DNA from 3 places in the Polaromonas sp. JS666 genome. Region 1 is predicted to be linked to each of the others. Evidence: predicted binding sites of a transcription regulator. Region 1 holds the regulator's gene; each other region holds the start of a gene.
The links. The regulator FNR, encoded in region 1, switches genes on or off when oxygen is low (the NO sensors DNR and NnrR bind a similar motif). The targets are predictions, from matches to a motif close to TTGATNNNNATCAA.
Positions count from the first base shown of each region.

Region 2: the regulator FNR is predicted to act here: its motif matches at 6,657-6,670, upstream of BPRO_RS21530 (universal stress protein).
Region 3: the regulator FNR is predicted to act here: its motif matches at 6,493-6,506, upstream of BPRO_RS21480 (universal stress protein).

Region 1 covers NC_007948.1:1,205,132-1,214,856, forward strand. The annotation lists gene BPRO_RS05745 (ornithine cyclodeaminase family protein) at 1-1,009, opposite strand, end outside; gene hutU (urocanate hydratase) at 1,013-2,731, opposite strand; gene hutC (histidine utilization repressor) at 2,909-3,619, shown strand; gene hutG (N-formylglutamate deformylase) at 3,751-4,590, shown strand; gene BPRO_RS05765 (response regulator) at 4,910-5,551, shown strand; gene BPRO_RS05770 (universal stress protein) at 5,949-6,788, shown strand; gene BPRO_RS05775 (response regulator) at 6,988-7,377, shown strand; gene fnr (fumarate/nitrate reduction transcriptional regulator Fnr) at 7,403-8,227, shown strand; gene BPRO_RS05785 (DnaJ C-terminal domain-containing protein) at 8,241-9,155, shown strand; gene BPRO_RS05790 (chaperone modulator CbpM) at 9,152-9,502, shown strand; gene BPRO_RS05795 (hypothetical protein) at 9,577-9,725, shown strand, end outside.
Region 2 covers NC_007948.1:4,538,152-4,547,876, reverse strand. The annotation lists gene BPRO_RS21560 (Bug family tripartite tricarboxylate transporter substrate binding protein) at 1-868, shown strand, start outside; gene BPRO_RS21555 (transporter substrate-binding domain-containing protein) at 887-1,723, shown strand; gene BPRO_RS21550 (NAD(P)-dependent oxidoreductase) at 1,732-1,947, opposite strand; gene BPRO_RS28095 (AAA family ATPase) at 3,091-4,425, shown strand; gene BPRO_RS21540 (hypothetical protein) at 4,425-5,522, shown strand; gene BPRO_RS21535 (universal stress protein) at 5,704-6,126, opposite strand; gene BPRO_RS21530 (universal stress protein) at 6,154-6,597, opposite strand; gene BPRO_RS21525 (heavy metal translocating P-type ATPase) at 6,705-8,987, shown strand; gene ccoS (cbb3-type cytochrome oxidase assembly protein CcoS) at 8,988-9,125, shown strand; gene ccoN (cytochrome-c oxidase, cbb3-type subunit I) at 9,189-9,725, shown strand, end outside.
Region 3 covers NC_007948.1:4,526,350-4,536,074, forward strand. The annotation lists gene BPRO_RS21445 (LysR family transcriptional regulator) at 90-1,016, shown strand; gene BPRO_RS21450 (DUF4148 domain-containing protein) at 1,426-1,767, shown strand; gene BPRO_RS21455 (fatty acid desaturase) at 1,881-2,930, opposite strand; gene BPRO_RS21460 (helix-turn-helix domain-containing protein) at 3,194-3,982, opposite strand; gene BPRO_RS21465 (response regulator) at 4,009-4,401, opposite strand; gene BPRO_RS21470 (response regulator) at 4,523-5,167, opposite strand; gene BPRO_RS21475 (PAS domain-containing sensor histidine kinase) at 5,164-6,357, opposite strand; gene BPRO_RS21480 (universal stress protein) at 6,572-7,039, shown strand; gene BPRO_RS21485 (hypothetical protein) at 7,115-7,396, opposite strand; gene BPRO_RS21490 (FixH family protein) at 7,420-7,683, opposite strand; gene ccoG (cytochrome c oxidase accessory protein CcoG) at 7,694-9,124, opposite strand; gene ccoP (cytochrome-c oxidase, cbb3-type subunit III) at 9,161-9,725, opposite strand, start outside.

The DNA.
Region 1 (9,725 bases):
GTTGCCCGAGGTTCATCCGCTTGGCCTTTTCCAGCATGAACGCGCCGAGGGCGATGTCCGACAGCGACAGGCCGCGGTGCCAGAAGAGATTGGTCTCCTCATCGCTCTGGCGGCCGGGTTTGAGGCCCGCAACGATTTGCCCCAGTTCGGCATGCAGGGTTTTTTCCGACAGCTTGCCGCTGTCCACATGGGCGCGCAGGGCGCCAAAAGGCCCGGCCTTGGCCTGGCCCCAGTCGTCCATCACCATCTTGTCCATGATGTCGGTGAGCGACAGCTCCACCGCGCTCATGGTGCCGTAGGGAATCACGCAGGCGCCCTTCTTGATCCATTCGGTCTTGAGCAGGGGCTCGGGTTTTTCCAGCCGCGAAGCCTCCACCACGATGTCGGCCCCGCGCACGCAGGACTCCCAGTCTTGCGTCACCGTGATTTTCTTGCCCAGGTCTTTTTCAAGCCGCGCGGCAAAGGCATTGCGGCTGTCGGGCCGGCGCGAGTGAACGCGGATTTCGTCAAAGTGGTAGATCGAGTCGAGCAGGCGGACGTTCCAGTAAGACGTGCCGCGTGCGCCGATGTGGCCCAGCACCTTGGAGTCCTTGCGCGCCAGGTGTTTTGCGCCCAGCGCGGTGATGGCGCCGGTGCGCATGTCGGTGATGTCGGAGGCGTCGATGATGGCGATCGGCGAGCCGTTTTTCGGGTTGAACAGGTTGAGCACCGCCAGCTCCGACGGCAGGCCGATTTCATAGTTGCGGTAAAAGTCGCCCACCACTTTCACGCCGGCCAGGCCCAGCGGGCGGATGTAGCCGCGCAGCACATTGAAGTGGCCCGGGTAATCCTTTTCCGGCACCAGGTGCATGCGCGGCTCGATGGTGGTTTGCTGCAGGCCTTGCGCATGCAGCGCCTGCTCCACGGCGCCAATGATTTCGGCATCGGTCAGGGCCAATGCCTGCACGTCAGGGTGGTTCAGATAGGTCAGGTAGATTTCGGCCGTATCGTCAACGTTATGGTCGGACATGTTTCAGGCTCCCATCATGGGCAGGTTCAGGTGGTTGTCTCGGGCGCTCTGGCGGGCGATCTCATAGCCCGCATCCGCATGGCGCATGACGCCGGTGGCCGGGTCATTGAACAGCACGCGTTCGATGCGTTCAGCCGCCTCAAGGGTACCGTCACACACAATGACCACGCCCGCGTGCTGCGAGTAACCCATGCCCACGCCGCCGCCATGGTGCAGGCTGACCCAGGTGGCGCCGCTGGCCGTGTTGAGCAGGGCATTGAGCAGCGGCCAGTCGCTCACGGCATCGCTGCCGTCCTGCATCGCCTCGGTTTCACGGTTCGGCGAAGCGACGGAGCCGCTGTCGAGGTGGTCGCGGCCGATGACGATGGGCGCCTTCAGCTCGCCGCTTTTCACCATCTCGTTGAAAGCCAGGCCCGCCCTATGGCGTTCGCCCAGGCCAATCCAGCAAATGCGCGCCGGCAGGCCCTGGAAGCTGATGCGCTCTTCGGCCATGTCAAGCCAGCGGTGCAGGGGCGTGTTGTCGGGGAACAGTTCCTTCATCTTCGCATCGGTCTTGCGAATGTCCTCCGGATCGCCCGACAGCGCCACCCAGCGGAAGGGCCCGACACCGCGGCAAAACAGCGGCCGGATGTAGGCGGGCACAAAACCGGGGTAGTCAAAGGCATTGGCCACGCCGAAGTCCTTGGCGACCTGGCGCAGGTTGTTGCCGTAGTCCACGGTGGGAATGCCCATTTCATGGAAAGCCAGCATGGCCTTGACGTGCACCGCGCAGGACTCGCCGGCCGCTTTTGTCAGCGCGGCATGCTGCGCCGGGTCCTTTTGCGCGGCCTGCCATCGGGCCACCGTCCAGCCCGCCGGCAGGTAGCCATTGATGATGTCGTGGGCCGAGGTCTGGTCGGTCACGATGTCGGGGCGGATGCCGCCGGCCTGCGCGCGCCTGACCAGTTCCGGCACGATCTCGGCCGCATTGCCGCACAGCGCGATGGAGACGGCCTCCTTGCGCGACGTGTGGTGCTGGATCATCTCCAGCGCTTCGTCGAGGCTGGCGGCTTGCTTGTCGACGTAGCGCGTCCTCAAGCGAAAGTCGATGCGCGACTGCTGGCATTCGATGTTGAGGGAGCAGGCGCCGGCAAAGGTCGCCGCCAGCGGCTGCGCGCCACCCATGCCCCCCAACCCCGCCGTCAGCACCCAGCGGCCCGCCAGGTCGCCATTGAAGTGCTGGCGGCCCGCTTCCACAAAGGTCTCGTACGTGCCCTGCACGATGCCCTGCGTGCCGATGTAGATCCAGCTGCCGGCCGTCATCTGGCCGTACATCATGAGGCCGGCGCGGTCGAGTTCATTGAAGTGTTCCCAGGTGGCCCATTTGGGCACCAGGTTGGAATTGGCGATCAGCACGCGCGGCGCGCCCGCATGGGTGCGGAACACGCCGACCGGCTTGCCGGACTGCACCAGCAGTGTCTCGTCGGCCTTGAGCTTGCGCAGCGAGTCCAGGATGGCGTCAAACGCCGGCCAGTTGCGCGCCGCCTTGCCAATGCCGCCGTACACCACCAGCTCGTCGGGGTTTTCCGCGACTTCCGGGTCCAGGTTGTTCTGGATCATGCGGTAAGCCGCTTCGATCTGCCAGTTGGCGCAGGTGAGGGCGCTTCCCCGGGGCGCGCGGACCGGTCGGGCCTGGCTGTCCTGGAAGGGGGTGTTGGAAAGATCCGGCATGAGATCCGACATGAGACAGGCTCCATGTAACAAAAAGAAAAAACTTTGGCGCGGCTTCGGGCTCGGGCTTCAGGCTTTGGTTGGTTAAATCGTAGTTGTCTATACAACTTGTGTCAACTGGAGTAATCTACGGCCTGCGACAGCGCCTTTTAGAGGGCGCCAATTGTTTTTTCTTACTTCGGCATAAAAATGGCAACCACTCCGCTGCCTGCTTATGGGCAGGTCAAGGCATTCATCAAAACGCGCATCAGTGCCGGCACCTGGAGGCCCGGTGATCCGGTGCCCAGCGAGGCCGTGCTGATGGCGCAATTTGGCGTCAGCCGCATGACGGTCAACCGTGCGCTGCGCGAGCTGATGGGCGAGGGCCTGGTCACGCGAATCCAGGGCTCGGGAACCTTTGTGGCTGAGCTGCACCGCATTTCTTCCACGCTGACCATTCGTGATATTCATGAGGAAGTCATTGAGCGGGGCCACACCCATAGCTCGCGGGTGTTGCGGGCGGAGTCCGAAAAAGCCAGCGCCGACGTGGCGCGCACCCTGGGCCTGCGCACGGGCGGGCGTGTGTTCCACACCATATTGATTCATCTGGAAAACGGTGTGCCCATCCAGTACGAAGACCGCTATGTCAACCCGGCGGCGGCACCCAACTACCTGAAGACCGACTTCACGCAGACCACGCCCACCTACCACCTGCTGGAAGAAGCGCCGCTCACCGAAGCCAGCTATTCGATCGAGGCCTGCCTGCCGACAGCACTGGAGGCCAGGCACCTCGATATCAAGCCAGGCGAAGCCTGTCTGGCGATGATGCGCCGCACCGTGAGCGGCGCCCACATTGCCAGCGTGGCACGGCTGGTGTACCCCGGTTCGCGCTACAGCTTTGCCGGAAAGTTCCAGGCATGAGACCGCCGCCGCGGCGTCAAACTGTATTTGAGGAAGCAGTGAAATGAGCGGGGCGAGTGACCTTGTCAGTATCAATGATCAATGGAGTCAGTGAGATGAATGGAGTGAATCAGATGAATGGAGTCAGCGGGATGAGCGAGATGAATCAGGGCGGGCAGGAAGAGCAGAACCCGGCCTATACCTTGCGGCGCGGCACGGTTCCCCTGTTGGTGAGCATGCCGCACATCGGCACGGCCATTCCGCCGGAGCTGCAGGCGGCCTACATGCCCGAGGCGCTGAAAGTGGAAGACACCGACTGGCACCTGCAGACGCTTTACAGCTTCCTGCCGGAAATCGGCGCCAGCGTGTTGACGCCGCACTATTCACGCTATGTGATTGACCTCAACCGCCCGCCGGATGACGCCCCGATGTACCCCGGTGCGTCCAATACCGAACTTTGCCCCACCCGGTTTTTCTCGGGTGCGCCGCTCTACCAGCCCGGTTGCGAGCCCACCCCGGATGAGCGCGCAAGGCGGCGCGAGGCCTATTGGCAGCCCTACCATGCGGCCCTGGCCGCCGAGCTGGCGCGTCTCAAGGCCCGGCACGGCTATGCGTTGCTGTGGGACGCGCACAGCATCCGCTCGCAGATTCCCTGGCTGTTTGATGGCACGCTGCCCGACCTCAACATCGGAACGGCCGACGGCGCCAGCGCCCATGAAGCCATTACCGCATCGGTCGCGCAGGCCTGCGCTGCGCTTTCCGGCATCACGACAGCCGTCAACGGCCGCTTCAAGGGCGGCTACATCACGCGCCACTATGGCCAGCCGTCCAGCGATGTGCACGCCGTGCAGCTGGAGATGTGCCAGCGCCTGTACATGCAAGAAGTGCCGCCCTTTGCCTACGACGCGGCGCTGGCTTCCCGCATCCAGCCCTTGTTGAAAAACATGCTCTCCAGCGCGCTTTCGTCCTGCCGAAGCTGCCATGAAGAGTGAAGCACGGCTTTTTTCGGGAGCGCGGAACCATCGGTAGCGACAGGAATGGGTTGGTGCAGTTTTCTCTTTTCTGCTGAAATCACCTGAAGCTTGGTGGAGGGTCTCGGCCTCGGCTGGATCCACGTCAAATGCATGTGGAACGGCAGCGCGATGCCGCCGCGTGGCACCCTGACGGTAAGATCAGGCCATCACGCCGAAGGAAACAACCGTGCCTTTGTCTCCAGCCAACCGTTGCCAACGGACGCGCCTTGCCGCTGCGCTCCGTGGTGTTTGCGATGGTGGTGACTTTGACGGTGGCGGCAACCCGGGGAGCAGTTCATTGATCAGGATCGTCATTGTGGATGACCACGCGATCGTGCGCGAAGGTCTCAAACGCATCATTTCCTCGGCCGACGACATGGAGGTGGCGGGCGAAGCCGCCAATGGCGCCGAGGCCATGCAGCGGGTGCGCGAACTGGCCTTCGACGTGCTGATGCTGGACCTGTCCATGCCGGGGCGCAGCGGCATGGAGTTGATCAAGCTGGTCCGTGCCGAGAAGCCCAAGCTGCGCATCCTGGTGCTGAGCATGCACCAGGAGCTGCAGTACGCCGTGCGCGCCATCAAGTCCGGCGCCAGCGGTTACCTGACCAAGGAGAGCGCCCCCGCGCAACTGGAGGAGGCCATCCGCAAGATCGCCGCCGGCGGCGCCTTCATCAGCGCGGAAGTGGCCGAGCAACTGGCTCTGGGTGCCATGCCGGGCAGCGAGGCGCCCAGGCACGACTGTCTGTCCAACCGCGAATTCGAGGTGTTTCGCCTGGTGGTCGACGGCATGACCCTGACCGATATCGCGGCCCAGCTCCATCTCTCGGTCAAAACGGTCAGCACGCACAAGGTCAACCTGATGCACAAGATGGGCTTGCACAACCAGAGCGAGCTGATCCGCTATGCACTCAAACATGGCCTGACCGATCAGTTGGAGTAATTGTGAAGTTCCAATAGGTGGTTGCCCGCCAGGCGGGGGCGGGAGACTGGCAACTGAAATCTGCGGGGTGGTATTTCCGGCTACGAGATGGAGATCGAGGGAGGTAGAGGAAGGTAAAGGAAGGTAAAGGAAGGTAAAGGAAGGTAAAGGAAGGGAGATGGATGGTGGTGGGCGACGGCTGCCCGATGCGCGTCACGGGCCATCGCCGTTCGTGGCGCAAAGTCTCTTTGAGCCTGTCCAGGGCCTCCACGGATTTGTGCTCTCCGGATGTTTTGTGCGCTGCAGCAAGGCGGCCCCTGTCTCCCGGCCAGATGAGATTGGGTTGATGATTGTCAAGGGGTGGGGGAGCCCGGCGGATTAACGTAGACGGACTGCAATCTCTCGATGGAGTGCTTCCATGAAATCCTCCCTGATGCAAATACTGGTTCACTTTGATGCATCACGGCGCGCTGCGCCTCGCCTGGAGTTCGCACGCCAGCTTGCGCGGCGGCACGGTGCCGCGGTGGCCGCGCTCTATGCGGTCACACCCAGCTTCGTGATGCCGCCATTTGCGCCCACCATCGGCCCCGGTGTCGCCGTCACCTTGCGCGAGCTTGACGACGAGCGGCTGGCCGGGGCGCGCGCCACCTTCGATCGTGCGCTGGCCTCGACCGGCGTACCGGTCTCCTGGGGCGAAGTGATCGACTACCCTGTGACGGGTGCCTTCGCCCAGCAGGCGCTGTATGCCGACCTGCTGGTGTTGGGCCAGCACGACCCTTCGGATATCGAGTCCTCGGACGTGCCGCCCGATTTCGCGGAAACCGCGATGGCGATCAGCGGCAGGCCGGCCCTGATCCTGCCCTACGCCGTGGTGCCGCCGACGGTCGGCGAGACGGTGGTGATTGCCTGGAAGACGACGCGCGAGGCGGCGCGTGCTGTCACCGCAGCCATGCCCCTGCTGCAGAGTGCGCAGCGTGTTCATGTGGTCAACTGGTCAGCCGATGAGCCTGTCGTCGGTGGCGTTTCGCTGGATCTGGCTGGCTATTTGAAGCGCCATGGCGTTGAGGCGACCTGGCACCGCCAGGGGGATGAGCCGGAAAGGCTGGGCGAGTTGCTGTTGTCAAGCGCCTTCGACCTGGAAGCCGACCTGCTGGTGATGGGCTGCTACGGCCATAGCCGGGCGCGCGAGTGGCTGCTGGGCGGCACCTCGCGGGCGGTTTTGCAGTCCATGACCCTGCCGGTGCTGATGGCGCACTGACCGCCAGCGCAACCCGCCCTTGGGTCACAGGGTTCCGGATGGCCACTCTGGGAACCCGGATTTGGGGAAAGCGTGCTTGGCACTCGGACGATTCCTAGGCGGTCTCGGTGCTGTGGATGCCGCTGATCCGGATTATTCCGAGGGGTGGATTCAGCTATCACCGATATCGCAACGATAGGCGCGCGCGCATAGTGGCTGTATGTCTGATCTCCAAGTTCCCGTCAGGGTTTTTCTGGCCGACGACTCGGCCCTGATCCGCAGTCGTGTGGCCGCGATGCTCGGCGTCAATGAGATGACCATCGTCGGTCAGGCTGAGACGCCGCAGGGATCAATCGACGGCATTCTGGCCACGGCGCCCGATGTGGTGGTGCTCGACGTCCAGCTGGACGGTGGTTCGGGCCTGCAGGTATTGCGCGCCGTGCGTCAGGCCGCGCCCGAAATCGCTTTCGTCGTCTTCAGCAACAACGCGGGCCCGGCCTACCGCAAGCGCTACCTGCGGGAGGGCGCTGCCCGCTTCCTCGACAAAAGCACCGAATCCGATCAACTTGCCCAGGCTGTTGCGAGAGCATCGCAACACCCTGCGCATTGACGGCCGTCTCATCAAGGGGAAAATCATGTCAACCGCCACACTCATACGCACACAGGAGCGCACACAAGAGCGTACGCAGGAAACACCCGCCAGCGACCTGCGGGTCATTCCGATTCGACAGGCCATGGGGGATGCGCAGGTCGCGCCTTTGGGGACACCCTGCTCCAGCTGCCACCTGTGCGATCTGTGCCTGCCCTGCGGCATGACAGACGGCGACGTGGAGTGCCTGGACAGCCTGACGTTCGGGCGTCGCAAGGTCAAGGCCGGCCAGACGCTCTTTGACGAGGGCGACCACTTTCAATTCATGTATGCCGTGCGCAGCGGCACCTTCAAGTCCAGCCTGATGCTGGCCGACGGCCGCGAGCAGATCAGTGGCTTCCACATGGCCGGTGAGCTGATTGGCCTGGACGGCGTGGCCTATGGCAAGCATGCCAGCACCGCTACGGCGCTGGAGGATACCGAGGTCTGCGTCATTCCCTATGCGCAACTGACCCGGCTGGCCACCGGCAACGCCAGCATGCAGAACATGGTCAGTCGCCTGATGAGCCGCGAGATCATCCGGGAACACAGCCTGATGCTGTTGCTGGGCAGCATGAACGCCGAGGAACGGCTGGCGGCGTTTCTGCTGAACCTGTCGCAGCGCCTGAAGGCCCGCGGCTACTCGGCCAGCGAATTTCACCTGAGGATGACGCGCGCCGAAATCGGTAGCTACCTGGGCATGAAACTGGAAACCGTCAGCCGCACATTCTCGGCCTTCCAGCAGCAGGGTTTGCTTGAAGTCGACAAGCGCCACATCCGCATCGTCAACCTGGACGGCCTGACGCGGGTCTTCGAGATGCACCTGCACTGAAGGCTGCATCGGTATGAAATACAAGGACTATTACGCCGCGCTGGGTGTGCCACGGGACGCCGACACCGAACAGATCAAGAAGGCCTACCGCAAGCTGGCGCGCCAGCACCACCCGGACGTCTCCAAGGCGCCCGATACCGAAGCCCGGTTCAAGGAGGTGGCCGAGGCCTACGCGACGCTGAAGGACCCCGAGAAGCGCGCCGCGTACGACGAGCTCGGTCGCCGCCCGGCCGGTGAAGAGTTTGCGCCGCCACCGCAGTGGAGCCATGAGTACGCCTCGGACGGGCAGTCGTTCGAGGACATCGACCTGGCCGACCTGCTGGCCGCGCTGGGCCGCGGGCACCGTGGTTCGCGGCACGGCCCGGTGCCCATGCATGGGCGCGACTATGAGACGGTCGTGCGCATCAGCCTGGAAGAGGCGCACCGGGGCACCCGGCTCAACCTGGATCTGGCGCACGAGGCGGGCGGCTCGCGTACCCTGGAAGTCACCATTCCGCCGGGGGTGAGTGAAGGCCAGAAGCTGCGCTTGCGCGGCAAGGGTGGCAAGGGCAGCCATGGCGGCGCCGACGGCGATATCTATTTGCACATTACGCTGGTACCGCATCCGGTGTTTCGCGCCGACCACCACGACCTGTACTTCGATCTGGCGCTTGCGCCGTGGGAGGCGGCGCTGGGCGCTGACGTGGAAGTGCCCACGCTGGACGAGCCGGTGATGCTCACGGTGCCGCCGGGCACGCGCTCGGGGCGCAAGCTGCGCCTGCGCGGGCGCGGCCTGGCCAACGGCCGCAGCGGGCGCGGTCATCTGTATGCCGTCACGCATGTTGACGTGCCCGCCACCCTGACCGGGCGGGAGCGCGAGCTGTTCCAGGAACTGGCGCGCACCTCGCACTTCAACCCACGCCGTCGTGGTCAAGGAGAACCGACATGAAACCACAGCCGCTTGAATACACCTGGCTGGACGCCCGCGAAACCGTGACCGTCTCCGACTTGTCCCGGGCCTGCGGTCTGAGCGCGGCCGAACTTGACGAACTGGTGGAATACGGCGCGCTGCAGCCGCTGGAGCAGCACCGGGCGGAGCGCCTCTTCAGCGCCGAATACGTCATGCCGCTGCGCAGCGTCGGCAGGCTGCGACTGGACTTCGACCTGGACCTGTTTACCGTGGCGCTGCTCTTCGGTTACCTCAATCGCATTGAGGCGCTGGAGCGCCAGGTGCAGTCGCTGCAGGCCCAGTTGCCCGGGTATGAGCTGTCCACCGGGGAGGGCGCAGACACATGAGATTGAGCCGGGCCGGCCTGTCGCCACCCGGGGCTGTTGCTTGTTCACCTTGACTTTCACGATTGGAGTTAACCATGTCATCTCTTCATCAAACCGTACTGGGCATCGCCCTGGCTGCAGCCGCCATGGGCTCCTGGGCCCAAACCGCCGCGGAACACGCGCAGCATCACCCGATTGTTGTCGCGGCTGGCCAGCCTCCGGCCGGGCAGGCAGGTCCTGCCCC
Region 2 (9,725 bases), 1.9 Mb from region 1:
GATCGTTGGCTACACCGCCGGCGGCGCGGTCGACCTGATTGCACGCTCCATCGCGCAGCAGCTGCAGCCAAGCCTCGGGCAGCCGGTGATGGTGGAGAACCGCCCCGGCGCCGGCACCAATGTGGCCGTGCGTGCCCTGATCGAGGGCCCGGCCGACGGCCACACCTTGATGCTTGCCGCCAACGCATTGGCGGCCAATGTCACGCTCTACCAACCGGCGCCCTACAACTTGTCCAGGGACGTCACGCCGATCGCCTTGGTGGGGCGTGTCCCCGTCGTTCTGGCGGTAGCAGCGACTTCCCCGGTCGGCAACCTGCAGCAGTTCATTGCGGCCGCCAAAGCCAATCCGCCGGTCAGTTACGGCTCCCCCGGCAACGGCTCGACGCCGCACCTGGCGATCGAACTGTTCGAGCGGGTCGCGGGCATCAAGTTCACGCACGTGCCCTACAAGGGCGGCTCGCAGGCGATTACTGACGTGCTGGGCGGCCATGTGCAGGCCGTCGCAGTCAACGCGCTGGAGGTGCAGCCGCATGTGCGCAGCGGCAAGCTGCGCGTGCTGGCCGTCATGACGCCGCAACGCGCTGGCATTTTCCCGGAGGTGCCGACGGTGGCGGAATCCGGCTTTCCGGGCTTCGAAGCTTCGGTCTGGTACGGCGTCATCGCACCCGCCGGCCTGCCACAGCCGATTGCCACGCGGCTGCATGCGGAAGTCCAGAAGGCGCTCGCCTCCGATGACGTCCGCCAGCGGCTCTCTTCAGCGGGCGGTGAAGTGCTGCCCGGTTCGCCGGCGCAGTTCACGAAGCTGTTGCAGGACGAAAGCGCGCGCTACGCCAGGCTGATCCGCGAAGCGCAGATCAAGCCGGACTGAGCGATGCGGAGTTTCACCATGCCTTCTTTCTCGAAGCGCCGCGAGGATCCCTCCCGTCGGCGCCTGCTGGCAGCTGTGCTCGCCGTTGCAGTGTCCCTCAGCGGCTGCGCAGCAGTGCCAGCGCCGACCGAGCCCACGGCGGCGGCGCGCGCAGCGCTTGCGCCCACCGGTACGCTGCGTGTTGCGGTTTATCCGGGCAGTCCCACGTCCCTGGTCGAACAGGCGCCGCCAGCGAGCATGCGGGGTGTCAGCGTCGATCTCGGCCGCTCGCTGGCAGTCAGGCTCGGCGTGCCCGTGCAAATCGCCGTCTACCCGCGCCTGGCGGAGGCTTTGGCTGCGCTGCAGCGCGGCGATGCGGATTTCACGATCACCAACGCCACGGCTGAACGTGCGCGCATGGTGGATTTCGCGCCGACACTCGTGGACCTCGAACTCGGCGTGCTGGTGCCGTCCACGTCGCGCGTCACGGCGGTCGAGCGGCTGGACCAGCCAGGTGTCACAGTCGGCGTCAGCCAGGGCAGCTCCTCCGAGCGGGTGCTCGGCGCCCGCCTGACGCAGGCCAGGCTGCGTAGCTTCCCGACGCTGGATGCCGCGCGTGCGGCGCTTCAGGCCCAAGAGGTCGATGCGTACGCGACCAACAAGGGCATTCTGTTCGAGCTGGCGGAGCGGGTGCCAGGTGCGCGCGTGCTGGAGGGCCGCTGGGGCACGGAGCATCTCGCGCCGGCCATCCCCAAGGGCCGCGACGCCGGCATGCCTTACCTGCGGGCCTTTACGGAGCAAGTCCGCGGCAACGGCGAACTCGAACGCGCGGCCATGCGCGCGGGGCAGCGCGGCACAGTGCCGCCCGCACGGTAGCCGCGAGCTCAGGGCCGCGCCACGGCACCGCCTGCCAGATTCACCAAGGGCTCCGCGCGCTCCTCGTTGCCGTCGGAAAAGCCGGCGCTGTGGGGTGTGACGATCACATTCGAAAGCGCCCACAGCGGCGAATCTTCCGCCAGGCGCTCGTGCGCGAAAGCATCCAGGTAGGCCCCCGCGATACGCCGCGCGCGCAGCGCCTCGACATCACCCTCGGCAGACATCTACGTCGTCGTTCAGACGATGAATCAACTGCCGGCGAAGATCCACGCCCTTGTGGACCTGTTGGTGAAGGACTTTGCACATTTCCGTGGACCCGGCAAAGACCCACTTGGCGTGTGGTGAGCTTCGCCGATGCGGTATGTGAGCAGACATTCTCAGCATAGGCCGATAGCAAATCAGCATCATTCCGAGTTAGGAATGAGGGGGCGCCAGTCTCTTGGGCCCGCAGCAATGGATCCAGCAGCGATTCCGCCCCGGCCTCGACACCTCACGTTCGTGCGAGCATTTCCACATCCGCCGGGGACACAGTGCTTACCAGCGGCTAGCTCAGGATGTCTGCTTGGGTCGGAAGCGGACATCGGCTTCGGCACTATCAGTTCCTCCCGGTAGAGCACCGTTGATGCGTCCCAGCCGCAGAGAGAAAATTGGGCGTAACGCAGTCAATGCGAGCAATATCTGGAGCTGTTCAAATCTGCAGCCACTGGCAGAATCACGCTGCGGCCGCATTGATGCCGCGAAATCGCTAGTTTGGTGTACCCCTAGAGGCGGACGGCGGGAGAGAACTAGCGGTGGTGCGGCCTCCGAGGTGGTTTTCGATCCAGCCCCAGCCATCGCTCAAATGTCTCAGGACGTTTTCCTGTGATTCAGAGCCTCAAGTCCAGCAATGACTTGGGGCTTTTTTGTGTCTCACGCGGATTGGTATAGCGTCTTCAAAGCTCGCATCTTGTGGGGGTAGACGTGGGGGGTAAGTCCAGTGGGCGGAGTGTCGTAGCGAGCTTTTACCCCTCCCACTAACCGTCACAACCGATTGCACACACGCAGCCTTCATTCATCGCCCCGCCAGTGGCGCCCTTGAATTTGGCACCAACCTAGTGGATCCACGCATCAATATTTCCCGGTGACATCCTGTAACATGGCGAAAAAAGGGGAATCGTATGGGAGGGTTAAGCCATTTAGGCGTTAAGAATCTGCGAAGCCTGCGCTGCGTGCCCGCAGTGCGTATTGCACCGATCACAGTGCTGCTAGGACGGAACAGTGTTGGCAAAAGCACCTTCGCCAGAATCTTTCCATTGTTCCGCCAGAGTTCTGAGCGGAAGAAAAAGTCCCCCGTTCTATGGTTCGGCGACCTAGTGGACTTCGGGTCCTTGGAGCGCTCAGTTACCGAGGGTGAAAAAGAGATCGGGTTTACTTTTCACATTGACGTGGAGCGACCGACCAAAAAAGGCACGGTGCCTTGGCATCAACGCCGCGGAAAGACCTTGGCAGAGGTATCGATCACCCTGGTGGAGGACACCCAGCAGACCGGCCACGCGAAGAATGTGACTGTGAAGTTGCTTGGTGGTGAAATCTCGATCGATCCGAGTAAGGAAGTCTCAATGAACACGCCGTTTTTCGTGAACGGTAAGAGGTATGACCCAATCACAAAGGATCATGGCACCGTCACTTTCCAAGGCGACATTCTTCCTCTCATTTATTTTTATTTGTACCAAAAAGACCCAAAGGGTACAGCCTCTTGGGTACAGTCCGCAAACCATTGGGAAGACCTTCCTACCCAAGTCATCCGACGTCATGTGCATTCGAATACGAGCGCTGTGACATGCAGAAAAATCGCTAATCGTGTGCCAGTGGGTACAGTTGAGGAAATTGAAAAGGCTTTAGTAGAAATTCCGGGGCCGCCCAGCTGGAGAGCGGTTGCACAGTCAGGCAATACAAAAAGTATTGCTGCACAGCTACATCACGCGTTGTTGGTATCTCACACAGATGAAATATTCCGGCAAGTAGACGCCGCGCTGCGATCTTATTTTCAAGGAGTTCGGTACCTAAAGCCATTGCGGGCGACAGCCGAGCGCTACTACCGCAAGCTGGACCTTTCCGTCTCGGAGATCGAAGCGGACGGCAGCAATCTTCCCATGTTCCTCGACAGTCTTAGCGAAGCGGACTTGAAGAACTTTCGGAGCTGGGTGAGAATTTTTCTCGACGTTGATGCCTTCCCTAAGCGTCAAGGTGATCAAGTTATGGTGATGGCCCAAGGGAAAAATGATCCCAAGCCATTCAATATTGCGGACATGGGTTTCGGTATTTCTCAGGTACTGCCCATAGCCGCTCAGCTTTGGGCTACAACCCGGCCTGGGAGCTGGACTCAGTTGACCTCGATGGTTGTTCTTGAGCAGCCTGAACTGCACCTACACCCTGATTCGCAGGCCAGACTGGCCGACGTATTTGCGGGCACTATCGGCGCAACCAACCCACGATCACCAAGAACCCCATCGATCCTGGTTGAAACGCACAGTCAACACTTGGTCAACAGGCTTGGTCAACTTGTGGAGAGTGGGCGGCTAGCTGCAGAGGATGTTTCAATCATTCTTTTCGAGTCCAGCGGCGGACCTTCACCGTCAACCAAAGTCAGAATCTCAAGTTTTTCAGCTGAGGGGGTGCTACAAAACTGGCCCTACGGTTTTTTTGAACCGGAGATCGAGTGATGTGGATTGAACTTTCTGACTCGTTACCAGAGGCATTTCCTCAGCCTGATTTGCTTACATGCTCTGTGTTGCAGGCGGTTGCCGATGCGTCGTTTCACGGACGGCATGTGCTTTACGGCTCAAACGGGACTTTGTCCTGGCTTCTTAAGCAAGATTTAAGTGGGCCTGCAAAGGCAGCCGTTAGACGAGCTCGCTCTAACTCCGCAGTGAAAGGTTCTGTTCGTCAATCTGTTCGTACCAAGCTGATCATTGAAGCTTCAGGCAGTCAAGTGTTCAGAGACGATCAAGGTAACTGGCACGCTCCAATTCAACGCATGACTGGTGTTCCGATGCTCCGGGCAGAGGTTCTCGCTGAGAACACGAGAGATGTCGCGGCGTTGAAGTATGCAGCGCTGCACTATAGAAAGACCAACGATTTTTCCGCGTTTGAAGTGGCATTGATGTCGCACAACGGAGGCGGCTCGGAAATATTGAACTGCTTTCAAGAAACTTTGAGCGCCCGCGAGAAATTCACTTGTGCGGTTACCGACTCTGACAGAGATCATCCCACTGCGGGCCCCGGCCACATAAGTCGGGAATGCGCAGCCGAATCCGCCGCTGCAACTTGGATTTGCATGCACTTCGATCTGCCCTCTAGGGAAATGGAAAATCTGCTTCCGTTCAACCTGGTGTACGACTCGATCATGGCATCGAATGAGAACGCTAGCTTGTTTGAACCGCTGGGTGAAATTGCCTCTGCAGCAGCGAAGCGGCCAGACATCTTGAAATACATGGACATGAAGCAAGGAACTTCAGGTTCGATAGCTTCACCGCGCGAGTCAAATTTAGAGCGTAGAAGTTTCTGGTCCAAGGTTGTTAACGAGTGCGACGTTGAAGATAGGGTCTGCGGCGATGAGTGTGCAAGTCATCCTTGCGATTGCAGAATCGTTCCAGGCATCGGCCCATTAGTTCTTCAACGGTTTCTCGACTATTGCGACATCATCAGTATTCCAAAACAGATTGAGCGCATGAAGACATCTGCACACTGGGACGACTGGCTGCAGGTTGGAGCCCAAGTCTTTGATTGGGCTCAGGCGGATCAACCGCTTAGGGCTTGAGGGCGAAGAGGCGAAACTCTTTCACGTTTGACCCTTGAAGATATCCTGGATTCCCGCTACGGCGTCACCGCAACGCTTCAACACGCGAATGAACTTCGAGCGTTGTTTTGCTGCAGGGTGACCCTTCAAACGAATCGGCAAGATCAGCAAGCCGCCGGCATCGCGGCAATTGCTGAACGGTCTACTTGACCAGCAGCACCGGTATGTCGGCTTCGGTGACCACGCGCTGGGCCACGCTGCCCATGACGGCGCGGCCGATCAGGCCGTGGCCGTGGGTGCCCATGACGATCATGTGTGCCTTCTCGCGCTGCGCTGCGCGTACCACTTCGGCCGCCGGCGATCCGATGGTCCAGGTCACACGGTACTGCAGCTTGTGGCGCTTGAGGAAGCGCTCGATCGGATCCAGCACCTTCAGCGCTTCGTCCTTGTGGTAGGCGCTGACCGTGGCCGCGCCGACCATGGTCTTGACGCGGCCCGGCACCGGCGCCTGCACATTGAGCACGACCACCTCGTCGGAGGGGCCGGTCAGGCTTTCATGGGTAACGAGGAAGGCCAGGGCCTTCTTGGTGTATTTGCTGCCATCAGCGGCGAACAGGACTTTCATTTTTTTTCTCCTCCAGGTGGACCAAATTCAACGCAACACTAACACGGGCGTGGTGCTGTGCGCCAGTACATGCTGCGTTTCGCTGCCCAGCAGCACGCGCTTGATGCCCTTGCGGCCGTGCGAGGCCATGACGATCAGGTCGCACTTGTGTTTTCTGGCGGCGGCCATGATGGCCTCGGCCACCAGGTTGGAGCGCGTGACGACGGCCTTGGCCCGGAGCCCTTCGGCCTGCGCGGCCTGCTGCACCGCATCAACCATGGCCTGGCCCTCGGTGGCCCATTGCTTCTCGATGCGGCCGACCTCCTGGAGCGAGATCGACACGTTGCCCTCGAAATAGCTCATGGGATAGCGTGGCACGACATTGAGCGCCACGAGCTCGGCGTCAAGCGCGGTGGCCAGCCCGATCGCGCTGCGGACGGCCTTTTTCGAGAGGGGGGAACCATCGGTTGCGACAAGAATGCGTTGGTACATGTTCTTCTCCTTTTTTTTGGGTAGCGCCTTCAGCTTAGGCGCACGGGTCCGGTTCCGGATTGATCCAGATCAACGGGACGGTTCGATGCGCTGGTTAACCTTGCCCCATGCAAACTGCCACCCTTGCCCTGGGCACAGAGCCTGTTGCCCCGATCAATGCCGCCTGGGCTGCGCTGGACGAGCGCGCCGAATGGGAGGGCTTCAGCCGGCCCGTGGCCGGGCGCGATGGCTGGTGGGAGACGTACCTCGCGATTGACGGCATGCACTGCGCTGCCTGCTCGCTCACGGTGGAGGAAGCACTCGGCCAGTTGCCGGACGTCGACGGCGTACAGGTCAATGGGGCGACCGCGATGGCGCGCCTCGTGTGGCGGCCCGGGCGCACCCGCCCCTCGGCCTGGATGGCCGCGCTGCAGCGGGCCGGCTACACGGCGCTGCCGGCGGGCGACATGCTGCTGGCCGCGCCGCGGCTGCAGGCCCAGCGCCTGATGCTCTGGCGCTGGCTGGTCGCGGGCTTTTGCATGATGCAGGTGATGATGTATGCCGTGCCCGCCTACGTGGCCGGCCCCGGCGAGATCACGCCGGATGTGCAGGCGCTGCTGCGCTGGGCCTCCTGGGTGCTGACGTTGCCGGTCGTGCTGTTTTCCTGCTGGCCGTTCTTTGCCACGGCGCTGCGTGACCTGCGCGGCCGGCGCATCGGCATGGATGTGCCGGTGGCGCTGGGCATCCTCATCACCTTTGGTGCCAGCACGGCCGCCACCTTCGATGCTTCCGGGCCGTGGGGTGCCGAGGTCTGGTACGACTCGTTGACCATGTTCGTGTTCTTCCTGTTGTCCGGCCGCCTGCTGGAGCAGCGCCTGCGTGACCGCACGGCCGGCTCGCTGGAGGCGCTGATGCGCAGGCTGCCCGACAGTGTGGAGCGGCAAGGGGCCGACGGCCAGTATGAGCGCGTGGCCCTGCGGCGCCTCGTCGTGGGCGATCTGATCCGTGTGCTGCCGGGCGAAGTCATTCCCGCCGACGGCACGGTGACTGCGGGCGACAGCCGGGTGGACGAAGCCCTGCTGACGGGTGAATCCACGCCGCTGCAGCGGTGCGCCGGTGGCGCGGTGATCGCCGGCAGCCACAACCTCTCGGGCCTGCTGCTGGTGCGGGTGGAGCGCGTGGGTGCTGAGACGCGGTATGCCAGCATCGTGGCGCTGATGGAGCAGGCCTCGGTGCAAAAGCCGCGGCTGGCCCAGGTTGCCGATCGCATTGCCAACCCCTTCCTGCTGGGGGTGCTGCTGGCCAGCGCCGCTGCGGCGTTGTGGTGGTGGCCGGTGGATCCGGCGCATGCCATCAGCGTGGCGGTTGCCGTCCTCATCGTCACCTGCCCCTGCGCGCTGTCGCTGGCCACGCCGGCCGCCACGCTGGCCGCGGCAGGCGCGCTGGCGCGCCGCGGCGTGCTGGTGCGCCGCCTGCAGGCGCTGGAGTCCGGCGCATCGGTGGACACGGTGGTGTTCGACAAGACCGGCACGCTGACCGAGGACCGTATGGCGGTGCTCATGCGCCGGGTCCGCCCGGGCACAGACCCGACACAGGCCCTGCATCTTGCGGCCGCGCTGGCGCAGCATTCGCACCACCCGGTGTCTCGCGCGATTGTGCAGGCCGTTGCTGGCGCAGTACCAGGCGCGGAGAACATCACGGAGATAGCCGGCCATGGACTGCAGGGCCAGATCGCCGGGGGTGCGGCAGGGCGCGTGTTGCGGCTGGGTTCGGCCGCATTTTGCGGCGCGCCGCTGCAGGATACGCCGGCCCATGGCCCGCAGGTGCACCTGGCCGACGAGCGGGGCTGGCTGGCCAGCTTCGAATTTGAGGAGGCGTTGCGGCCCGATGCCAGGCCTGCGGTCGGCAGGCTGCAGGCGATGGGCCTGCGGGTGCTGCTTCTCTCGGGCGACCAGGGTGGTGCCGTGTTGCGGCTGGCCGCCCGCGCTGGTATCGATGAGGCCTACGGTCAGCGCACACCGGAGGACAAGCTGGCGCATGTGCGCTCCCTGCAACTGCGCGGCCGGCGCGTTGCGATGGTGGGCGACGGCATGAACGACGGGCCGGTGCTGGCCTGCGCAGACCTGTCGGTGGCCATGGGGCACGCCGTGCCGCTGGCACAGGCGAAGTCCGACTTCGTGGTGCTGGGCAGCCGGCTGTCCGATGTGCCTGCCTTGCTGCTGCAGGCGCGCCGCACGCGGACCGTCGTGCGGCAAAACCTGCTGTGGGCCGCCGTCTACAACGCGGTCTGCGTGCCGCTGGCCGTGCTCGGATTCATGCCACCCTGGCTGGCCGGGTTGGGCATGGCGGCCAGTTCATTGCTGGTGGTGCTGAATTCGGCACGGCTGGCGCGTATTCCCGGAGCCGCTTGAATGGACATCCTCTTCCTGCTGATTCCGCTGTCGGTCGTGCTGGCGTTGCTCATACTCGGCGCGCTGGGCTGGGCTGTCTGGCGTGGCCAGTTCGAGGCGCTCGACCAGGAGGCCGAGCGCATTTTGCGATCGGATTGATTTTCATCAATTCGGCCTTCACCCCCGGCGGGGACACTTGGAGCGTCCAGAAAAAGGTGCTCCATGAACGATCAACCAACTTCCGCTGCCCAGTACAACGACACGGTCGTGCGGCAGTTCTCGCTGATGGCCGTGGTCTGGGGGGTGGTGGGCATGCTGGTAGGCGTGTTCATTGCCGCCCAGCTGGCCTGGCCTGAACTCAACTTCGGCATTCCCTGGCTCAGCTACGGCCGGCTCAGGCCGCTGCACACCAATGCCGTGATCTTTGCCTTCGGCGGTTGTGCGCTGATCGGCAGCAGTTACTACGTGGTGCAGCGCACCTGCCATGTCCCGCTGTTCGCCGGCAAGCTGGCCGCGTTCACGTTCTGGGGCTGGCAGGCCGTCATCGTCGCGGCCGCCGTCAGCCTGCCCTTGGGCTATACCTCGGGCAAGGAATACGCCGAGCTGGAGTGGCCCATCGACATCCTGATCACGCTGGTCTGGGTGTCCTATGCCATCGTTTTCTTCGGCACCATCGGTATGCGCAAGGTTCGCCACATCTATGTGGCCAACTGGTTTTACGGCTCCTTCATTCTGGCGGTGGCCGTTCTGCACCTCGTC
Region 3 (9,725 bases), 1.9 Mb from region 1:
TATTCCACTCAAGCAAATCAAAAAACAGCAAAATTAACAATTTATTGCTGCTAAAACAGCAATAATGAAGCGAAAAGCAAGGGTATTCCATGGACCGGCTTCAATCAATGCGCGTGTTTCAACAGGTGGTGGACGACGGCAGCTTTGCCGCTGCCGCCCGTAAATTCGACCTGTCGTCGGCCGTGGTGACCCGGCTGGTCAGCGACCTGGAAGACCATCTGGGCGTGCGGCTGCTGCATCGCACCACCCGGCGCATGGCACTGACGGATGCAGGTGTTGCCTACCTGGCTCGCGTGCGCCACATCCTGAGCGACATCGACGAGGCCCACGCGGCGGCGCAGGCGCATGCCCAGGAGATGTCCGGCGTGATCCGCATCCTGACGCCGCCCATCTTCGGTGTGCATGTGCTGGGGCCGCTGGTGGCCGAGTTCGGGCGACGCTATCCCAAGGTCGTGCTCGATATTTACGTCGACTCGCCGCTCGTGCCGCCGGTGGAAGACTACGACCTGACGCTGCTGGGCGCGACCGATACCTTTGACGCCAACATCATTGCGCGGCCGATTGCCTCGTCGGACGGCATCCTGTGCGCCTCACCCGACTACCTGCGCCGCAATGGCATTCCGCAGCAGCCCGAAGACCTCGCCCGGCACCGCTGCCTGCGGATCAAGGCACCGGCGAACCGGCACCGCGTCTGGCGCCTCATCAATCCCGACGAGAATAGGCGCGAACTGGAAGTGCCGATCGAGCCCGCCATGCTGGTCAACCATTCCGACACGCTGATACGCGCCGGTGTCGACGGAGCCGGCATCATCAGCCAGTCGATCGACCTGGTGGCCAACCACCTCCACAGCGGCGCGCTGAAACGAATCCTGTCGCCCTGGATCACGGGCACCAACACCCTGTACGCGGCGCTGCCCAGCCGCAAATTCATTCCGGCAAGAACCAGCGTGTTTCTGGAATTCATGACCGAGTACACGCGAACTGTGATCAAGAAAATGGACGCGCGGCACGACTGAGCTGAGCCTTTACCGCGCACACAAGGCCATCGCCCCGCGGCCGCGGCCGGTATGGAAGACCGGCCATCAGTCCCCATATGGCATGAGGGACTGGCACGTCCTTTCTGCAGAGAATCCGGCATCGACCGATTTCGCGATGTGCAATCAACGTCGCTGCAACGTAGCTGCGCTTGATGAGGCAGCGACGCAGAACTTTTAGCGCGTCAAAAAGTTCCAGCATCTCGCGCTTTCATTGTTCCAGTTTTGACAACGGAATGTTCTGCCAAAGCACACTTGTCTATCGACGATGCGGAACAAGGTTCAGTACATCGATGAGCCACCAACCTAACAGCGACTCAGCGACGAAGGCCTCTCGGGCAGACAGCCCGTCCGACCGGATATTTCAAAAACATTCTCAAGGAAATTCATCATGAAATCGAATCTTGTCTCTGCCGCCACTCTTGCCATCGCCGCGCTTGCCACGTTTGGATCAGCCAGCAGCTTTGCTGAAGGCCGCGACCCCTATCCGCTGGATCGCCTGGAGCAGGTAAGCGCCGCCAGCACCAAAACACGTGCTGACGTTCAGGCCGAGTTGCTGCAGGCACAGCGCGCAGGCTACAGCGTGAACATCGCCCGCACCTTCCAGGACCCGACCTTCGACAGCAAGCCTGACAGCGCCAGGACCCGTGCAGAGGTCAAGGCCGAAGCGGTGTCAACGGGATCCGCCGTATCGGTCAGCGCCCTTGAGCATGCCTATCCTGCTGCTCAATAAACAAGCACCCTGAGCACCCGGCTTCGGCCATTGGCGGTGCGACAGCCACGCACCCCGCTGCGCAAAAGCGCAGCGGGGTGCACTCATTGGGGTGCCTGCATTGCGCGGTTGTCCTAACTCGTTCGCCTTCCGGCAAAGTCTGTCCAGCATTGCCGCTCGAAATCGTAGAGCTTGCAGCGCCGGGCCGTCTGGAAATACCATGCCCATGAAAACGGCTGGATCACGATCCGGCCCGGCAGTTTTTTCTCGAGCAGCGCCTGCGCTTTCTTGAGGCGATACAGCGGCAGGCTCATGTCGACATGATGCGCCGTGTGTTCCATGATGTGATGCAGCGCGGTGCCGATGCCTGCACCGAATGTCAGGTGCACCGTGGTCGAAACAAAAGGGCTGGCCGCCGACCAGTCGTTTTTTTGCTCGTACCAGGCAACGCTGGTATGCGTGTGATGGACATAGACGACAAAGCCCATCAAGGCGTTCCACACAATCAGCGGCAGCAAGAACGCGACACCGAGCAGCCACGCCACCGATTGACCGGTAGCGGATGCCGCATAGACAAGCGCGGCAAGCCAGGCGGCCGCCACCGCCGTGACCAACAGACAGTCGGCCGTGAAAATGCCGCGGCGTGTGGGCATCACCGCCCTGGACGGGAAGTACATCCGCTTCCACCAGATTTCAACGCCGTAGTAAAGCCACGGTGCCCAGCCGCTTCGGTACATGCGCTCGCACATCCTGCGCCAGGCGGGCATGCGCCGGTAGGCTTCGATCGAATACGGTTGCCACACAAAGTCGAAGTCCTTGAGGTTGGTGTAGCCATGATGGACCACGTTGTGGCCGACGTCCCAGAGGCTGTAAGGCGTGAGGGACGGCATGAACACCAGACGCCCCAGCCACCGGTTGAGCCTGCGGTGCGGGGTCAGGCTCTGGTGGCAGGCGTCGTGGCCCAGGATGAAAAGACGCCCGATGACCAGGCCGCTCAGAATGGCCGCCAGCACCTGCAGCACTGGCTGGTCCAACAGCACGGTGGCCGTGATCGCCAGCGCGAACAGGACGAGATCCGACACCACCAGGAACAGGGCATACGCGGTGTTTTTGGTGGCAATGGGTGCAAGCCAGGAACGGATGATTTTTCGGTGCGGGATAACTTCGGTGAGATCAGCAGGCATGAAATTTCGGCAGGTTGTGGTTGATGCGGAAAAAGTGCAGGACAGCAGGACGTACAGGAGATATCGGCCAGATTCAGACGTCCGGTCCGCCCGGCGCCGGCGACGGCTGCATTGACGCAGAAGGGATGAGTGGACGGTCAGGCAGGCACCCGCCCATCAGGCCGCGGCAGGGTCGTGGGTCAAAGCGTGTCAGCTTAGCGGGCCTGCCCCGGCGGCGCTTTGATTCACATCAACCGCCCGCGCTTCAATGACCTGCGAAGCACTCAATGCACATGCATCTCGAACGACCGCGTCAGACCGTCCGGATCGGTAATGCGGATGTGGCGCTTGTCGACCTCCAGCAGGCGTTTCTGCTGAAAAGCCGAAAAGGTCCGGCTCACGGTCTCCAGCTTCATGCCCAGGTAGCTGCCGATTTCGGCCCGGGACATCCTCAGGTGGAACTCGTTGGCCGCGTAGCCGCGGGCCCTCAGCCGCTGCGACAGGTTCAGCAGGAAGGCCGCCAGGCGCTCCTCGGCATTCATGCTGCCCAGCAGCATCATGAGGCTGTGCTCGCGCACGATTTCACGGCTCATCAGCCGGCTGACCAGATTCTGCGTGCCCGCATTGCCCGCCGCCAGCTCGGTGAGATGCGCATAGGGAATGGCGCAGATTTCGGTGTCCTCCAGCGCCGTGGCGCTGCTCGCGTGTGTGCCGTGGGCCACCCCATCCAGACCCATCAGTTCACCCGCCATGTGGAAGGCGCTGACCTGCTCGCGGCCATCCGCCAGCGTGAGGCTGGACTTGAACGTGCCGCTGCGCACAGCGTAAATGAACTGGAAACGGTCACCCTCGCGGTAGAGGGCCTCCCCAGTCCTGACCTTGCGCCGGCCGAACATCAAACTGTCCAGGCGGGCCACATCGATGCCCGTCATTCCGCAGGGCAGGCACAAGTCACGCAGATGGCAACTGGAGCAAAGAACTTTCAGCGGTGCGACAGCCCCGGACCGGGCGGAAGGCTGCCGGGATACAAAGCGGATCGGGGAAACGGGAGTTTCAAGGGTCAGGCCTGACATGCATTTCTCCTGCGGGTCGGTTGGTTTCATTGCACAGCCCTCTCAGACGCGGACGCCACGGTCTGCGCGAGCTGGTCGAATTCGGTGCTCTTGTCGAGGAAACGGTAGGCGCCCTCGTCGAGATAGCGCTTGCGGTAGGCCAGGGCCGAGTTGTTGCTGAACACGACGAAGGCAATGCCGGGAGCCGCCAGGCGAACGGCCCGCATGACCTGCATGCCGGAGCCGCCCTCGAGCTGCACATCCAGCACCACCACATCGGGCCACGCGGAAAGAATCCCGTCGATCGACGCCTGCGGCGTGGCGGCCTCACCCACCACGGTAATGGCGGCCGCGCCCAGCAAAACGGCAATCCGCTCGCGGATCATGGCGGAGTCCTCGGCGAGGAAGACTTTGATGGCGGAAGCGGGGCGCTGAAGCATGCCTCTACTGTGCCCGCGGCACGAATGCCAGACCATCGGCGCCGGTGGAAAATGCCCCTCGGCGCGTCCCTAAAATCGCCTCGGCCGGCGCCTCAGTGCGCCTAGGAATTTTCCGAGCGGGCTAGGGCTCGAACTGGTCGGTCAGGCCGTGCCGCATCGCGTAGCGGATCAACTCGCTTTGGTTATGCAGGCCCATCTTGTGCATCAGGTTGGCCTTGTGCGTGCTGACGGTCTTGACCGACAGGTTGAGCCGACCCGCAATCTCGGTCACCGACACCCCCGCGACCAGCAGGCGGAACACTTCGAATTCACGGTCCGACAGGCTTCCGTGCGCGGCGACCTCGCTGCCCGGCATGGCACCCAGGGCCAGCTGCTCGGCGACTTCGGCACTGATGAAAGCACCGCCGGCGGCGATCTTGCGGATGGCCTGCTCCAGCTGCGCCGGCGCGCTCTCCTTGGTCAGGTAGCCACTGGCGCCGGACTTGATGGCGCGCACGGCGTACTGCAGCTCCTGGTGCATGCTCAGCACCAGGATGCGCAGCTTGGGCTTCTCAGCACGGACCAGCTTGATCAACTCCATGCCGCTGCGCCCCGGCATGGACAGGTCCAGCATCAGTACGTCGAAGGCCAGTTCGCGCACGCGCTGCATGGCCTCGGCGCCATTGGCGGCTTCGCCCGCCACCTCCATGTCGTCGGCCGAGGAAATGATGCGTTTGAGACCTTCCCGCACAATGGCGTGGTCATCCACAATGACGATCCTGATCAATCCGCAGCTCCCACTTCCCGTATCGGGATCCGCACATCAATACGGGTTCCCTGCCCCGGCTGGCTGTCAATGGTGACCGCCCCCTTGAGCAACTGTGCGCGCTCGCGCAAGCCCAGAAGTCCCAGGGAGTTGGGGTTGCGCGGTGCGGCCAGCGAAAAACCCCGGCCGTTATCGGCGACACGCAGGGTGACCGCCTCCACCGTCCGCTCGATTTTTACTTCGACACGCGAGGCTTCGGCATGCTTGGCCACATTGGCCAGCGACTCCTGCACGATGCGGAACACCGCGGTGGCATAAGGCTCGTGCAGTTCCACCTCGTCATCCACCGAGAGCGTGCAGGCCACGCCGGAGCGCTGGCTGAAATTTTGAGCCAGCCATTCGATAGCCGGCCCCAGGCCCAGGTCGTCCAGCAACAGCGGGCGCAGGTCCGAGGCGATGCGGCGGGTGGCGGCGACCGTGGTGTCCAGCATAGCCAGCATGTCACCGAGCTTGGCTGCGGCCGCCTGCGCTCCCTCTGGCAGCTGGTCGCGCACCCAGATCGCGTCCATCTTGAGGGCTGTGAGCGACTGGGCCAGCTCGTCGTGCAGTTCCCGCGCAATGCGGGTCTTCTCGCCTTCGCGAATGGTGTGGGCCGCAGCGGCGAAGGCGCTCAGTTCTTCCTGGGCGCGCACCCGTTCGCTGACATCGCGCAGGATCACGGTGAACAGCTTGCCGTCCGCCGTGTCCAGTTGGGAGATGGAGGCCTCCATCGGGAATTCTTCACCGTTGGCGCGCTGCCCGTAAAGCACGGTGCCGTCGCCCATGCGCCTCGACGTGATGCCCGTGGCGGTAAAACGGCGGATATGCCCGGCATGGCTGGTGCGAAAGCGCTCCGGCATCAGCTTTTCCAGGTGTTCCCCCATCGCCTGTGCGCTCGGCCAGCCGAAGATTCTCTCAGCCGCACGGTTGTACAGCACGATGCGCTGTTCTTCGTCCACCGTAATGATGGCGTCCATGGCCGAGTCGAGCAGGCCCGCCAGCCGGGCGGCGGTGGCGTCCATTGCACTTGCACCTGCGGGACGCTGGACAGCTCCGCCGCCGGCACGGGCCAACTCGGGCGCGGCGGCCACCGACGGCAGGGACACGGTGGCGTCACCGACCCGCTCACGGCTGGTTGAGCTTGCTTTTCCCGGCGTTGTTTGGTTGAACACACGGTGATCTTACAACTCATGTCCGCCGAGCCTCCTGCCGCCGGGCTGTCGTCAGGAGGAAAAGAGGATGCTGAACGCATGCACAGTACCCCGCAGCCTCCCGGCGGCGATCCGGCCAACAAAGTATTTCCCCGCTTGATCGACATCAACCCGGCCCGACGGCAAGCGCTCCACACTGCAGGCATCAGGCCATCACCAGCAAAGGAGCCCCACCATGTACAAACGCATTCTCGTGCCCGTCGACGGTAGCGAAACCTCCAACAAGGCCCTGGTCACCGCATTGCAGTTCGCCAGGGACTTCGGCGGCCGGGTGCGGCTGGTCCATGTGGTGGAAGATCTGACCTACGTCACCGGCAACGACCCCTCTGGCTACTCGGGGGAACTGGCCACCGTCATGCGCGAAGCCGGCGAAAAGATCCTGGCCGGCGCCCTGGCCATTGCCCAATCGGCCGGCGTGGAAGCCGACTCCATGCTGTTCGACAAACCCGGCGAGCGGCTGGCGGAGACCGTGGCCGATGCGGCCAAGCGCTGGAACGCAGACCTGATCGTCGCAGGCACCCACGGCCGGCGCGGCCTGGGCCGCGTGCTCATGGGCAGCGGCGCGGAGCAGATTGTCCGCCTGGCACCGGTGCCCGTGCTGGTGGTGCGGCTACCTGAGAGCAGCCCGCCGTCACCCGCCTGAACCCCGTGACCCGGTGAATATCACGGCTCCTCAGCGACAGGGCAGCACGCCCTGCCTGCCGACCTGCTACTGCAGCTACTGCTGGGGGCAGCCGTCGGGCCGCTCGCCCGACGCCAGCGGGCAGCAGTTGACCTCGGCGGGCGGCATGCCCAGCAGCGCCGTCAGGGCACACGATGCGGCCCCCACTGCCCAGAAAACGAAGAAGCTCGCCGTATAGACGCCGGTGCGCGACCAGCCCAGCGCCGCCCCGGCCCAGCGCAGCTCGAACGGATCCACCACCGCGAAGACCAGCAGCTCCAGAATGCAGGCCGACAGGAAAGCGGGCCAGGCGACCCGCATGAGTTTCTGACTCCACATGGCATGTCTCCTTTTATTCCGGTCTATCGCGGTGCCGGGGCCGGCGGCGTGGCCGCATGGTTGCGCCCCTGCAGGGCCGGCATCAGGGCCTTGTCCCTGGCGAGGGTCTTGTTGATCTCCACGCCGCGCCGGTAGTAGTCCTCTGCGACGACCGGGTCAGGGCTGCGCACCGCGATCCACACCGTGACCAGGCCGGCAACGACCACCGCCACGGGGCCGGCGATCACCAGCCAGACAAGGCCGTGCCTCCACCAGGGAGGAGGAATGGCTTGGGGCAGGTCGTTCATGAAATATCTCCTAGCGGGGCACAAGGAACACGGACTTCTCGCTCACATGGGCATCACCCGCGATGTCGCCGATGCTGAACTGGATGGGGTGCGAGCCGGGGGTGGCCGAGCCGTAGGGGATTTGCAGCCGCACGGCGACCCAGCGGGATTCTGCCGGGCCGACCACGACCTCGGCATCCGAGGCCAGCGCCAGGCCGTCAAGTCCGTCGGCGGCAATGCGGTAGTGCTGCGGCTGCTCGGTGGCGTTCATGATCTGCAGCCGGTACACGTTCTCCAGCTTGCCGCCAGCCACGATGCGTGACAGCGCCGCGCGGTCGCGCACCACGTCGACCTTGAGCGGCATGCGGGCGACCAGGCTCCACAGCAGGCCCACGCACAGGGCCAGCAGGATGGCGCCGTAGACGAGCACGCGCGGACGCAGGACCTGCCGCCACATCTGCAGCCGGTTCCAGTGTTGGGCCAGCGCGTTCTGGGTGGTGAAGCGAATCAGGCCGCGCGGGTAGTTCATCTTGTCCATCACGCCATCGCAGGCGTCGATGCAGGCGGCGCAACCGATGCACTCGTACTGCAGGCCGTTGCGGATGTCGATGCCGGTCGGGCAGACCTGCACGCACAGGGTGCAGTCCACGCAGGCACCCAGCGACAGGGCGGCGAGGTCGGCCGTGCGGGAACGCGCACCGCGCGGTTCACCCCGGCCGCCGTCATAGCTGACGATCAGGGTGTCGCGGTCGAACATGGCGCTCTGAAAGCGCGCATAGGGACACATGTACTTGCACACCTGCTCGCGCAGGAATCCGGCATTGCCGTAAGTGGCCAGGCCATAGAAGCACACCCAGAACACCTCCCAGCCGCTCATGCGGGTTTGCAGGAACTGCATTCCGAGCTCGCGGACCGGCACGAAATAACCGACGAAGGTGAAACCGGTCCACATCGCCAGCCCCAGCCACAGGATGTGCTTGAACCACTTCTTGACCAGTTTTTCCAGCGACATCGGCGAGCCGTCCAGCCGCATCCGCAGGGTGCGGTCGCCCTCGACCTTGCGCTCTATCCACAGGAAGATTTCGGTGTACACGGTCTGGGGGCAGGCGAAGCCGCACCACAGGCGTCCGGCGACGGCGGTGAACAGGAACAGCGTGAGTGCGCTGACCACCAGCAGCCCGGTGAGGTAGATGAAATCCTGCGGGTACAGGACGTAGCCGAAGATGTAGAAGCGCCGCGCGCCCAGGTCAAACAGCACCGCCTGCCGCTGGCCCCACTCCAGCCAGGGCAGGCCGTAGAACACCAGCTGGGTCAGGATGACGCAAGCCACGCGCCAGCGAGCGAACAGGCCCGTGACCGAGCGCGGATAGACCTTCTTCTGCGCCTCGTACAGCGACTCCGTCTGCCCATGCGCCGCTTCGGGCACGATGGGTATGACTTTGCGACGTGTGGAAGATTGCAAGCGAAACTTTCTCTTCAGGATCTTTTCAGGGTCTCTTCAGGGTTTGGCCGGAAGGGGCTTGTTGGACATGCCCCAGATGTAAGCCGTCAGCACATGAAGCTGCGCTTCAGTCAGCTTGCCGAGCTGGGCCGGCATCTCGCTGGTCTTGCCCTTGTTGATCATGTTGATGATGGCCTGCTCGCCCCATCCGTGCAGCCAGACGTCATCGGCGAGGTTGGGCGCGCCCAGGGCCGGGTTGCCCTTGCCATCCACGCCGTGGCACGCGGCGCAGGCGCCGAACTTGCTCTTGCCCAGGGCCCCGCGCACGGAGTCGTGCGGGCTGCCCGACAGGCTCAACACATAGTTGGCGAGATTCTTCACATCGTCGGGCGTGCCCACCGCTGCCGCCATCGGCGGCATCTGGCCCTGCCGGCCGCGCGTCAGCGTTTCGGTGATCTTGTCCGGCGTACCGCCATGCAGCCAGTCGGCGTCGGTCAGATTGGGAAAGCCCTTGCTGCCGCGTGCGTCGGAGCCGTGGCACTGGGCACAGTTGTTCATAAAGAGGCGCTCGCCCACCGCCATGGCATTGGCATCACCGGCCAGTTCCTCGGTGGGCTTGGCG